4 regions of the Rossellomorea sp. NPDC071047 genome follow, and region 1 is predicted to be linked to each of the others. Evidence: predicted binding sites of a transcription regulator. Region 1 holds the regulator's gene; each other region holds the start of a gene.

Evidence for each region. Region 1 encodes Rex, which represses fermentation and respiration genes when NADH is low (regulators of the CRP and FNR family bind a similar motif). Its sites were predicted from a motif close to TTGTGAAATATTTCACAA; they were not measured.
Region 2: a site for Rex is predicted at 1,787-1,804, ahead of ACQKFO_RS15540 (AtpZ/AtpI family protein). Genes of this name have one in related genera too.
Region 3: a site for Rex is predicted at 1,737-1,754, ahead of ACQKFO_RS02690 (cytochrome c oxidase subunit II). Genes of this name have one in related genera too.
Region 4: a site for Rex is predicted at 1,877-1,894, ahead of ACQKFO_RS07540 (cytochrome ubiquinol oxidase subunit I). Genes of this name have one in related genera too.

What each region holds. Positions count from the first base shown of each region.
Region 1 covers NZ_JBNNJT010000013.1:21,805-25,036, forward strand. The annotation lists gene tatC (twin-arginine translocase subunit TatC) at 1-610, opposite strand, end outside; gene ACQKFO_RS23265 (twin-arginine translocase TatA/TatE family subunit) at 626-796, opposite strand; gene ACQKFO_RS23270 (redox-sensing transcriptional repressor Rex) at 851-1,528, opposite strand; gene ACQKFO_RS23275 (ABC-F family ATP-binding cassette domain-containing protein) at 1,718-3,232, shown strand, end outside.
Region 2 covers NZ_JBNNJT010000004.1:260,514-263,745, reverse strand. The annotation lists gene glyA (serine hydroxymethyltransferase) at 1-75, shown strand, start outside; gene upp (uracil phosphoribosyltransferase) at 532-1,161, shown strand; gene ACQKFO_RS15540 (AtpZ/AtpI family protein) at 1,960-2,181, shown strand; gene ACQKFO_RS15535 (ATP synthase subunit I) at 2,185-2,559, shown strand; gene atpB (F0F1 ATP synthase subunit A) at 2,582-3,232, shown strand, end outside.
Region 3 covers NZ_JBNNJT010000001.1:526,143-529,374, reverse strand. The annotation lists gene ACQKFO_RS02705 (chemotaxis protein CheX) at 138-587, shown strand; gene ACQKFO_RS02700 (SDR family NAD(P)-dependent oxidoreductase) at 644-1,414, opposite strand; gene ACQKFO_RS02695 (hypothetical protein) at 1,482-1,616, opposite strand; gene ACQKFO_RS02690 (cytochrome c oxidase subunit II) at 1,997-2,473, shown strand; gene ACQKFO_RS02685 (b(o/a)3-type cytochrome-c oxidase subunit 1) at 2,475-3,232, shown strand, end outside.
Region 4 covers NZ_JBNNJT010000001.1:1,468,662-1,471,893, forward strand. The annotation lists gene ACQKFO_RS07535 (cytochrome d ubiquinol oxidase subunit II) at 1-347, opposite strand, end outside; gene ACQKFO_RS07540 (cytochrome ubiquinol oxidase subunit I) at 422-1,759, opposite strand; gene ACQKFO_RS07545 (ABC transporter ATP-binding protein) at 2,036-3,232, opposite strand, start outside.

The DNA of each region.
Region 1 (3,232 bases):
CCGCAATGACCAACAATATGAAGTACGCCACTTTTCTCATTTGCGCCAGCAGCATCGGGGTAATAATCCCGAGGCGTGTCAGAAACAGCATAATAACCGGAAGTTGAAATAGAAACCCAAATGGAATGGTTATTTGAAACAGGAAATGAAAGTATTCATTAATTCCAATCACTTGCTGGATATTCAGATTGGTTGATAAACCCATCATGAATTTCACAACATAAGGAAACAAAATAAAATATGAAAATGACAATCCACCTAAGAAAAGAATGACAGAAATCGGGATGTAACTAAGCGTTACCTTCCTCTCTTTCTCATATAAGCCTGGACTAACGAACGACCATACTTGAAATAGAATGATGGGTGATGTCATGATGATCGCAATAAACATGATCATTTCCATATAGATTTTGAGAGGGTCTGTAATCCGAAAGGCGTTCATCGTCAATTCTTTCGCTTCATCCGCGTGCTGCAAATATCGAATCAGCGGCTCCGCAAGAAAAAAGCTCACGATTACCGCTAACAAGAAGAAAACGACTACAAACATGAGTCGTTTTTGCAATTCTCCTATATGTTCATAGACTGTCATGTCTCTTTGACTTTGACTCATGGCGTTCATCCTACCCTACTTAGCTTTTTTGCTATTATCGTCCTCATCATCTGCTAAGCCCTTTGTTGCATTTTTAAATTCGCGTAATGTATTCCCGGCTGCTTTCCCTAATTCAGGCAATTTCTTTGGTCCGAAGATCAGTAAAGCAACAACCGTTATCAGTACGATACTACCTGCACCTAACATAATGAGACACCTCCTCTTTTACCATTCTATCATAACGTATATAAGGATCATTTTCTATTCGGATATGATTCCATCTTGTGACATTTCCGTGTCATCCTCTGAATAATGCTTTAAGAAGTATACCAGTGATTGAAGCTCGACTGCCAGATCAATATGATGGACGCGAATGTGATCCGGCACCGTTAATCTCGCAGGAGTGAAATTCAGGATCCCTTTTATATTAGAAGAAACCAAACGGTCTGTGATATTTTGAGCAGAAGATGCCGGAACCGTCAGAATCGCCACTTCAATATCATGCCCTTCAAGTCCCTCTTCTAAATCATCCAAATGAAAAACGGGTACATCGCTGATTTGTGTCCCAACCTTCTTTTCATCTACTTCAAAAGCCATTTCAATCTTAGTATTATTATTTTTTATGAAATTATAATGAAGAAACGCTGTACCGAGATTCCCTACACCTATCAGCACAACCTTCGTAATGGCATCTTGATCTAATGTCTTACGAAAAAAGGATAGCAGGTAATTGACATTATATCCATAACCCTTTTTACCTAACGCTCCAAAATAAGAAAAATCTCTGCGTATCGTGGCAGAATCAACTTTCACCGCTTCACTCAATTCTTTCGATGAAACCCTCTGCTTTCCCGACGAGTATAGATTCTTGATAAAGCGATAATATAGCGGAAGGCGCTTAGCCGTTGCCTGTGGAATTTTCGTTGTATCCTGGTTCATATTGTATTCCCCCACATCTATTCAAAACCTCTGATACCGCTTCCAAAATAGAAAGCATACAGAATTTAAAACTCTACTACCCATCATACACTATATTTTATCCTAAGTGTACGAAGATTAATAGTCGATTTATTGCCGTTCCCCTCCCAAATACGGTACACTAGCACTATGAAATAGAGGTGAAACGTCATGATTCTACTACAAGTGAATCAACTAACGAAAAACTTTGGTGCAGATAATATCCTATCAAATATTAAGCTTGAAATACAGACAAGAGATCGGGTGGCTCTCGTCGGACGCAACGGTGCAGGAAAGTCGACTCTTTTAAAAATAATTGCAGGTCATCTCTCCTATGACTCAGGAGACATCACGAAACCAAAAGGGGTTTCCATTGGATACCTGGCCCAGAATACCGGGTTGGAGTCCGATCTATCCATTTGGTCGGAAATGCTGACTGTCTTCGAGGAATTGCAGAGACAGGAAAAGCATTTAAGAACATTGGAGCAACAGATGGCCGATCCTTCGGTATATGAACAGGAAGAGCTCTATCAACGCGTACTAAAAGAATACGATGAGCTTCAAGTCAGGTTCAAGGATTCCGGCGGTTACCAATATGAAGCGGATATCCGCTCTGTCCTTCACGGATTGAATTTCGCAGATTTTGATTACGATACAAAGATATCCACATTGAGCGGTGGGCAGAAAACCCGTCTCGCTCTTGGGAAACTTCTTTTATCCAAACCTGACATTCTTATTCTTGATGAGCCGACCAACCATCTTGATATAGAGACTTTATCGTGGCTAGAGATCTACCTTCAAAGCTATGAAGGAGCCGTCCTGATCGTATCCCATGACCGGTACTTCCTGGATAGCGTCGTCAATCAAGTGTATGAGATTTCCCGGAATCGAAGCAAGAAATACCACGGTAACTACAGCAAATACCTTGAACAGAAAGCAGAAGACTACGAAAAGGACCTCAAGATGTTCGAGCGCCAGCAACAGGAGGTCGCGAAACTCGAAGACTTCATTCAACGGAATATCGCCCGTGCCTCGACGACCAAGATGGCCCAAAGCCGCAGAAAAAAGCTGGAACGAATGGACAAGATGGATAGACCCTTGGGTGATGAGAAATCTGCCAACTTTGCTTTTCAAATTGATCGTCCAAGTGGAAATGATGTTCTTCACGTCCAAGACCTTACCATCGGATATGGAAAAGACGAACAGATTTCATCTCACATCGACTTCTCTGTTAAAAAGGGAGACAGTATCGCTCTTGTAGGTCCAAACGGAATCGGGAAATCGACTCTGTTGAAAACATTGGTCAATAAACTGCATCCTCTGGAAGGAGCATTTAAATTCGGATCAAATGTCTCGATTAGTTATTATGATCAAGAACAAGCCGAGCTGTCTTCAAATAAGACCGTCTTAAATGAACTGTGGGATGAATACCCAATGAAAACGGAAAAAGAAATCCGCACTGTACTTGGAAACTTCTTATTCTCAGGGGAAGATGTCTTAAAGCCTGTTTCCACACTGAGTGGTGGAGAGAAGGCACGTCTGGCACTTTCCAAGCTCATGATGGAAAAAGGGAATGTCTTGATCCTGGATGAACCGACGAACCATCTGGATCTGGACAGCAAAGAAGTGCTGGAAAATGCCCTGATTGACTACCCAGGGACGATTCTCTTTGTATCTCACGACCGT
Region 2 (3,232 bases), on a different contig from region 1:
GAAGCGAAACTGGAAGAAGCACGCAAACGTGTCATCGACCTTACGAGTAAATTTGAATTATATCCTGAAAGATAATAAATGATGACCTCTTCACCAGGGACGGACCTGGTGGAGAGGTTTTTTTGGTGGGGAATTAGTAGGGAAGTAGATTTTCAAATATATAGTTGTCGATTTTAAAGTGATTTTGAGGGGAATCCGGCCGTTACTCGAAGAAATCCGGCCATTTTTGGCGATAATCCGGCCATTTTCCGAAAAAATCCAGCCATTTTTTCAGAGAATCCAGCGGCTTTTCAAAAAAAATCCGGCCGATTCAGGCATTAATCCAGCCGATTAACATAATTAACCAAATCTCATCGGGTTCACTCCAGCTCACATGTCGTTATCCCACACCCATCATCTCAATTCTAACGATTCCATTACACTTCCTATCTCATGTTGCTCTTAAATTGTCTTTTATGTACAATAGTCTGAGGTGTAAAGGAAGTAGACAAACTATTTTTACATAAAATCGAATTTAAAGGAGAGAGTCGAATGGGCAAAGTATATGTATTTGATCATCCGTTAATCCAACACAAATTAACGTTTATTCGTGATAAAGAAACAGGTACGAAGGAATTTCGTGAGCTTGTTGATGAAGTAGCGACATTGATGGCGTTTGAAATCACCCGTGATTTACCGTTAGAGGATATTGACGTGGAAACACCGGTAAGCAACGCCAAGGCCAAGACTCTAGCAGGTAAAAAATTAGGGATCGTTCCTATTCTGCGAGCAGGATTGGGAATGGTCGACGGAATCCTTAAATTGATCCCGGCTGCAAAAGTGGGACACGTTGGTTTATATCGTGACCCGGAGACTCTTAAACCAATTGAATATTACGTAAAGCTTCCAAGTGATGTGGAAGAGCGTGACTTCATCCTGGTCGACCCGATGCTAGCGACAGGTGGATCTGCCGTTGAAGCCATCAACTCATTAAAGAAGCGTGGTGCCGTAAGCATCAAGTTCATGTGCCTCGTTGCATGTCCTGAAGGGGTGGACGCAATCAAGGAAGCGCACCCTGACGTTGACATCTTCATCGCGGCTCTTGATGAGAAGCTGAATGAAAAAGGCTACATCGTTCCTGGTCTAGGGGACGCAGGAGATCGTTTATACGGTACAAAATAATTTGAAATAAACAGGAAAGCCGGATTATCTATAATTGATAACCCGGCTTTTCTATTTATATAACGCCAAAATTCCTACTGTTATTTAGTTGGAAGTATTTACATTAAATTCAAGGGTTACTCATAAAATGAATTTTCTATATAATGGAGGGGCATGTGAAGGTAGATCTATGGATACGTGAGAGCAGTCGGCTCCGATTTTCGATATGTCCAGCTCCGGGGGCTTGGGGCTCGAGGTCATAAGCCAAGCCGATCAAAAAGGCAAAGAACGCCTTTCCGGTCGACTCGCCTTATGCTTGTCACCCCAGGGCGAGCCCCCTCCGCTTTTCGGTATGTCCAGCTCCGGCGGGTAGTCCCTCGAGGTCACAACTGAAAAATCCCAAAAGGCAAAGAACGCCTTTAGGGATTTCCCAGTTGTGCTTGTCGGGCCTGACCAACCCGCCTCCGCTTTTCGACATGTCCAGCTCCGGGGGCTTGGGGCTCGAGGTCATAAGTCAAGCCGACCAAAAAGGCAAAGAACGCCTTTCTGGTCGACTCGCCTTATGCTTGTCCCCCCAGGGCGAGCCCCCTCCGCTTTTCTTGTAAATGTGTTAAAAATGTGAACAATCTGGAAACGCGTGGATAGGTTGTGAACTTTTTAACTTGAACTCATTGACATAGATTATACCCTATTGTATGCTTACAAAGGGTATCAAATGATAAGGTTTTCACAAGGGTTGAACCCGTATGGAAACGGTTTTTCATCATTTGTACAGTGTGAACGATTTTCCACTAAATCACATGTGTGGAGATGAAAAATATGCGTCAAAATGATCGACGCCCGTATCAATCGATGGTCTTGTATTCTGCAATTCTTTCCCAGCTTGTTGGTTCTATTTTAATAGGGATCTTCGGCGGGAGATGGTTAGATGGAATATGGAGCACCACACCACTTTTCTTAATTATTGGACTACTCCTTGGGCTCGCAACAGGAATCTACACCATGCTCCGTACAGTCCAACATTTCAATTCGGGAGATTAATGTATGCCAGAACTTCAGCAATTGTTTAACAGGCATCGTAAGTACATATTTTTCCTCCTTTCCTTTTACGTCCTCGGTTGGGGTTTTACTTCCTATCAGTCTATTTTCCTTGGGCTTATTTTGGGGACAGGCATCAGTCTGTTTAGTCACTGGCTGATCATGAGGAGAACCGTGCGATTCGGTGATGCAGTAGAATCTGGTCAAAAGGTTCGATCTTTAGGAACCTTCTCAAGGATGGCAGGTGCGGCCTTTGCAGTCATTATTGCAACGGAATACCCTGGGCACTTTCATCTCCTGAGCGTCATTATGGGATTAATGACAATTTACCTTGTCATTATGATAGATTATTTTATTCAGCAGCTTTTAGCTCATAAATAGCGGGGAAGAGAGGTGAATTTCATTGCATCATGAAAATCCTACAGCCGAGTTTCTAGGGTTAACTTTTAACCTGGCGAACGTTCTGATGATCACAGTGGCTAGTGCCGTTGTTTTCCTAATCGCCGTTCTGTCAACTCGTAGACTGGCCATGAAACCGACCGGAGTGCAAAACTTTATGGAATGGGTCATGGACTTTGTCAAAAATATCGTGAAAAGTAATATGGATTGGAAAACAGGTGGTCGTTTCCATCTCCTTGGACTTACTTTACTCATGTACGTTTTCGTATCAAACATGTTAGGACTTCCGTTCTCGGTAGTCATTGACCACGAATTATGGTGGAAGTCACCAACAGCGGATCCAGTTATCACTATGACCCTGGCGGTTATGGTCGTTGTGTTAACGCACTATTATGCAATCAAGATGAAAGGCTTCGGTGAATACGGTAAAGACTTCTTCAGACCTATGTCGTTCTTATTCCCGCTGAAGATCATTGAAGAATTTGCCAACACACTAACGCTTGGTCTTCGTCTTTACGGTAACATCTACGCTGGGGAAATCCTGCTTACATTACTGGTAGGAAGCCTCGCACACATGGGAGCAGCCGGATTACTGGGTGCCATCATCCCAACGATTGTATGGCAAGGTTTCTCAATCTTTGTCGGCGCAATCCAA
Region 3 (3,232 bases), on a different contig from region 1:
GGATTCTTCTTATATTATCAACAAAGGAATTTAGATCCTCCAAAAAATTCATCATTATGAAAATAGTGCTAAATAACACATCTTTAGTACCGGGTATTATGGTATGATTACAGTGACAAAATAGCGGAGGATACGACATGATTTTAACGAGAAGTGTAACAGATATTTTAAATAGTTCAATTGAAGCCATTAAAGGGGTGATTCCCTTATACATTGACGTTCTACAGCCCTCGTTATTGACTGAGCCCTTTAGTCAGCATAAAATCGGTGTACTCATTGGAATTACCGGGGATGTAAGGGGCCGAATGATTATAGATGGTGAAGAAGAGTGCTTTCAATCCCTTGGGGCTTCAATGTTCGGTATGCCATTAGAAGGAGAAATGCTTGAATCTTTTGCAGGTGAATTAGGAAACATGATTGCAGGCAACCTTGCTACTTTATTAGCTCAAGCCGGCCATACCCTGGACATCACTCCCCCTACCGTCATTGTTGGTCAATCAAAAATGTACGGGTTCGAAAAAGCCCTTAAGCTGCCGATAGTCATTGAGAATGTGGGACATTTCTTAGTGATTCTAATGATTGAATAATTGCGCTGAAATAGATAAAAGGCTAACCTCAAGTATATTGGTTAGCCTTTTAGTGTTTAGAAACCTTGAATCGTCATGCCGCCATCTACAAAAATGGTTTGACCGGTAACATAATTCGAAGCATCCGAGGATAGGAAAACAGCCGGTCCCACAAGTTCTTCCAGTTCACCGATTCTTTTTAAAGGTGTTACGGCCAAAATATCGTTTACATATTCTTCATTTTGCAATAATTCTTCCGTTAATGGTGTTTTAAAATACCAAGGCCCGATACTATTCACATTGATATTGTATTTTCCCCATTCCATGGCTAAAACCTTGGTCATTTGAATCATGGCCGCCTTCGTTGAAGCGTACACAACCCCCGTACGTAAGGCAACATGACCAGCAACAGACGCTATGTTAATGATTTTCCCCTGCTTCTTTTCCTTCATATGTTTACCTGTTTCCTGACTCATCATAAAAGCAGATTTCAAATTTGTATCCATGATGGTTTGCCACTCATGATCCGTAACTTCAAGGGCAGTAGAACGGATATTCATTCCTGTGTTATTAATCAAAATATCAATGGAACGTTTTTGATCTTCTATGTAAGCAATCGCTTTTCGAATTTCCTCCCTTGATGTTACATCTGTAGGGATGATATACGCCTTTCTACCCAGCTTTTCTATTTCAATTGCCACATCTTCTAAATCATTCCGCGTTCTAGATAGCAGGACAACATCCGCTCCTGCTTCTGCTAAACCAATACTGAGAGCTCGTCCAATTCCACGGCCTGCTCCGGTGACCACTGCCAATTTATCGTTTAATGAAAATGAAGGTAAATACATCCTCACACCACCTCGCCCATTTTTTGAATCTTCTATATATTAACATAGTCCCTTTATTGAGAAAACTTTAACTTTTTTTCTTATTTCCTTGTCCATTTTGAACATGAATAATGATTTTCCCCTCGACATCGATATGACATTGAGGACAAACCATTTTCTCAGAATAAATCTTGCAGCACTGTTTACAATAATATTTTTCCATCTGATAGCCTCCCATGAGTTGCTCATTCATACACTCTATGCACATTCCTGACACATGTGAACCCATTAATAGACCTATCCCTCCCTGACTTCACATTTATTTCACAACATTTCAAGTAACCTGTGACATTTATCACAGATTCATAGTGGTTTATACCTTTATGATAGTGATAACAAAATCAATCATCCAATAGATGGAAGGAATGAGTGATATGCCGAAACCTGAATTGCATCAAAAAACAGAGGTTAAGGTCGAAGAGTCTACCTCATTAAAAGGTACATTTACTTCGGTCCTGTTTTTAGGTGGATTTTTAGTGCTTACATGGCTAGGGGTCTTCATCCTATTTTTAAATCGTTTTTAATTTTGAAGGAGTGGTTTACATGCACATGCATCGTTATGAAAAATGGTGGTTAACGTTAGGAACAGGGTCTCTTATATTATTTTTAATTATTTTGGGCATCAGTGCTTTTCACCAAGGACATCAACCTCCAAGCGCAAAGGCATACGTCAATCCTGAGCAAGTGGATAAAACCTCGCCTTTTAACGATCCGGGATTGAAGAAAGTAGAAGGAAAGGCTTGGGATTACGAATTAGTGTTTGTCGCATCTGCATTTCTCTACACACCCGGGGAAATTGAAATACCAAAAGGATCTACACTTAAAATCATCGCCACAACAAAAGATGTTGTTCACGGATTTGAAGTCGCAGGGACAAATATTAATATGATGCTTGAACCCGGGTTTGTTAGTGAATATACTACAACCCTTGATAAGACAGGGGAATTTCTAGTTGTTTGTAATGAATATTGTGGTGTAGGTCATCACACAATGAAATCTATGATTAAGGTGGTGGACTAAAATGAAACGATTTGTAAGGATTGATAAAAAAGATGCAACATTGGCGATGGCACATATTTATGTAGGATTTATTGCCCTGGCTCTAGGTGGATTGGCAGGATTATTACAAGTGTTGGTAAGGTCAGGGAAGTTCACATTGCCTGCAGGAATCGGCTACTATCAGGTGTTAACGGTTCACGGAGTATTACTGGGATTGGTATTGACCACTTTCTTCATCTTAGGATTCCAGCATGCTGCCATTTCGCGAACTTCCGGTACCTATTCCGGGAAATCCCGCTTGTTTGGCTGGTTAGGCTTCTGGGTCATGCTTATCGGCACAATCATGGCCGCTATTATGATTCTATTAAATGAAGCAACTGTACTTTATACTTTCTATGCTCCTTTGCAGGCCCACTGGATATTCTACTTAGGGTTGACCTTCGTCGTTGTTGGAAGCTGGTTGGGTGGAGCCGGCATGATCATCAAATATGTAAGCTGGCGAAAAGAAAACCCTGGACAACCAAGCCCTCTGTTAACATTCATGGCCATCATCAATAACGTCTTATGGATTGTAGCCACCATTGGTGTGGCAGGAACGGTTTCATTCCAGCTCCTTCCCTGGTCTCTTGGTCTCGTTGATCGGGTGGATGTACTCGTAAGCAGAACATTATTCTGGTATTTCGGGCATCCCCTTGTATATTTTTGGCTGCTGCCTGCCTATATGGCATGGTATGTCATCATTCCAAAAATCATTGGCGGAAAAATATTTTCAGATTCTTT
Region 4 (3,232 bases), on a different contig from region 1:
TATACGATATTGTCCTTAGATCCGTAATTTCCGAAAGCATAGAAACTTCCTCTTATCGCTAGTAAAATAATGGCGATACTTCCCGGAAGTAATAATGCCGTTCCATAATAATAGGCTGCGTCAGGAAAGAATCCGACAAGACCCACAAAAAAGAAGACAAAAAAGACGTTGGTAACTTCCCATACCGGAGAAAGGTATCTACTTATCAACACGTTCAATGTATGCTCCTTGCCTTTCATTCTCCCATAAAAGGCGAAGAAGCCGGCTCCAAAATCAATCGAAGCTACTATCAGGTAACCATAAAGGAAAATCCACAATACGGTAATCCCCACAACTTCCAAACTCATACCCATTCCTCCCTTAAAGCTTGAAGCCCCTTCTTCTCAGGCTACCTGAAAAGAAGGAGTACTTTTATGTCTACTTAACTCGCTTTCTTAGGAAAACGTTGTTCTAATTCCGCCTCTGCAGGCTTGTTTTTAAACATTTTAATCAGTACAACCACACATAGTACACCCAAGAGGATATAGAGGCCTACAAACAATGCAAACGTCAAGCCCACTCCATCTGCTTTCGTTGCCGCATCTGCCACTTTCATATACCCTCTCATAATCCATGGCTGTCTACCCACCTCGGCATAAATCCATCCAAATTCAATCGCCAGCATCGCAAGTGGACCACTCGCTACAATTCCCCATAGCAATGGTTTGTTCCATTCATTCCGCTTCTTCCACTTCCAGAATAAAACAAATGCTGCGGATATAAAGATACTGTAGAACCCAATTGAAACCATGAGGTCAAACATATAGTGAACCCATAAAGGCGGCCGCTCATCTTCAGGAAATTCATTCAGACCTATAACCTCTGTCTCAAAAGAACTCCCGGCCAGAAAACTTAAGAATCCAGGTAAACGGATCTCATTATGGACCTCATTATTTTCATCGAGGGTTCCGAATACAATCAAGTCAGCATTCTCTTCCGTTTCAAAATGCCACTCCGCTGCAGCGAGCTTTTCAGGTTGATACTCCGCAAGAAATTTAGCAGATAAATCCCCTGCCAGAGCAGTGGCAAAAGCGAATATCAAAGCAGAAACCATAGTTAAACGCAGGGCCTTCTTATGATATTCCCCGCCTTTCTTACGAAGAATGGCGAATGCCGTAATCGCCGCCAACACTAAAGCCGATGTTAAATAGGCAGTCGTCAATACGTGAAACACTTTCGTAGGCGTGGCAGGATTCAGCATCGCAGCAATCGGATCGATATTAATCGCTTTCCCATTCTCTAATTCAAATCCTTGAGGAGTGTTCATAAACGCATTCACAGTTGTAATAAACAGGGCTGAAGCCGAAGAACCAATCATAACCGGAATCGTCAACAGCCAGTGAATCCACTTATTCTTAAAACGGTCCCAAGTATAAAGGTAGATTCCTAAGAAGATAGCCTCAAAGAAAAACGCAAAAGTTTCCATAAATAATGGCAATGCAATCACTTGTCCCGCCACCTGCATAAATGAAGGCCATAACAAGGACAGCTGCAACCCTATGGCTGTACCTGTTACAACCCCCACAGCAACCGTAATCGTAAAACCTCTTGCCCATCTTCTTGCAAGCAAAAGATAATGAGGATCATTTCGTTTGATTCCCATAAACTCCGCAATGGAAATCATAATCGGCACCCCTACCCCAATCGTCGCAAAAATAATATGGAATGCAAGGGTTGTCGACGTGAGCATTCTACTCAAAATCACACCATCTAAAACCATTCTATACTCCCCCTACTGATCTACTTACTATCGTAAACAGCTCTTTTCTACTGTTTATCACTTATTGTTCATTATAAAACCTGAAAATGAGTTTGTGATGTATTGAACATGAATATTTTGTGACGTTTTTCACAAACATTGATCTGTCTTTTATTTTAGAGGTTTTTGGGGTGGATGGCAATGATGTTGCTTGGGTAGGATGGGCCTTAATTTTACTAGAGATTACTGATGGCTAACGAAAAAAACCCCACACACCAGTGCAGGGCTCCTTCAAACTTACATAGCATCCAACATCCTGAACTGCGATTTAACGAGATCATAATAATCACCATGCTGCTCCATCAGCTCATCGTGGTTGCCGGATTCTTTGATTCTTCCATTTTCAAGAACAAAGATATTGTCCGATTCACGTATTGTAGATAGCCGGTGGGCGATGATGATCGCGGTCCTACCGTTCAGTAGACGTTTCAATGCTTTTTGAATTTTGACTTCTGTTTCTGTATCAATGGATGCTGTCGCTTCATCCAATATGATGATTCGAGGGTTCGCCAATAGTGCTCGCGCAAATGACAGTAGTTGTCTTTCACCAACGGATAAAACATTACCCCTTTCTTCCACTTCGGTCTCGTATCCATTAGAAAGCTTCTCGATGAACTCATTGGCTCCGATAGCTTCGGCCGCATTCTTAACCTCTTCGTCCGTTGCATCAGGGCGCCCGAATCGGATGTTATCCATGATCGTTCCCGAGAAGATGAATGTATCCTGCAGGACGATGCTTATTTGACTTCGTAAGCTTGAAACCGATGCATCCCTCAGGTTTACCCCATCAATTTTCACTTCACCATTCGTCGGATCGTAAAAACGGCTGATCAGGTTGGCGATCGTAGTTTTACCAGATCCGGTATGGCCGACTAATGCGACGGTCTGGCCTGCTTTCATTTCAAGATTGATGTTTTGGAGTGCTTTTCGTTTGTCATCGTAGGAGAATTCTACATTCTCAAACTGTATTCTTCCTTTGATGTCAGTCAGGTTCACCGCATTCGTTTTTTCATTTACAATCGGTTGTTCATCGAGGAATTCGAAGATACGCTCTGATGAAGCCATTCCGATTAGTAGTTGATTGTAAACTTGGCCGAGCCTTGAAATGGGTTCCCAGAACATCCCCAGGTAGAAGGCGAATGAAACAAATTCCCCCAGTTCCAATGAGCCGCCTTGGATGAGATGGGCACCGTACCATATGAGGACTGCTGTCCCGATGGCGTTTGTCAGTTCTACCAGCGGGCGGAACATGGCATTTTTCTTTGTGGCTGTTCTCCAGCTATCGAAGTTTTCCGTGTTTACCCCATCGAAGAAGGCCATGTTTTCTTTTTCTTGAGTGAATGATTGAGTGACACGGATCCCTTGAATGCTTTCATTCAGATGGGAATTCAGCTTCGATTGCTTGAGTCGCACCATTTGCCAGGATCTGCGGAT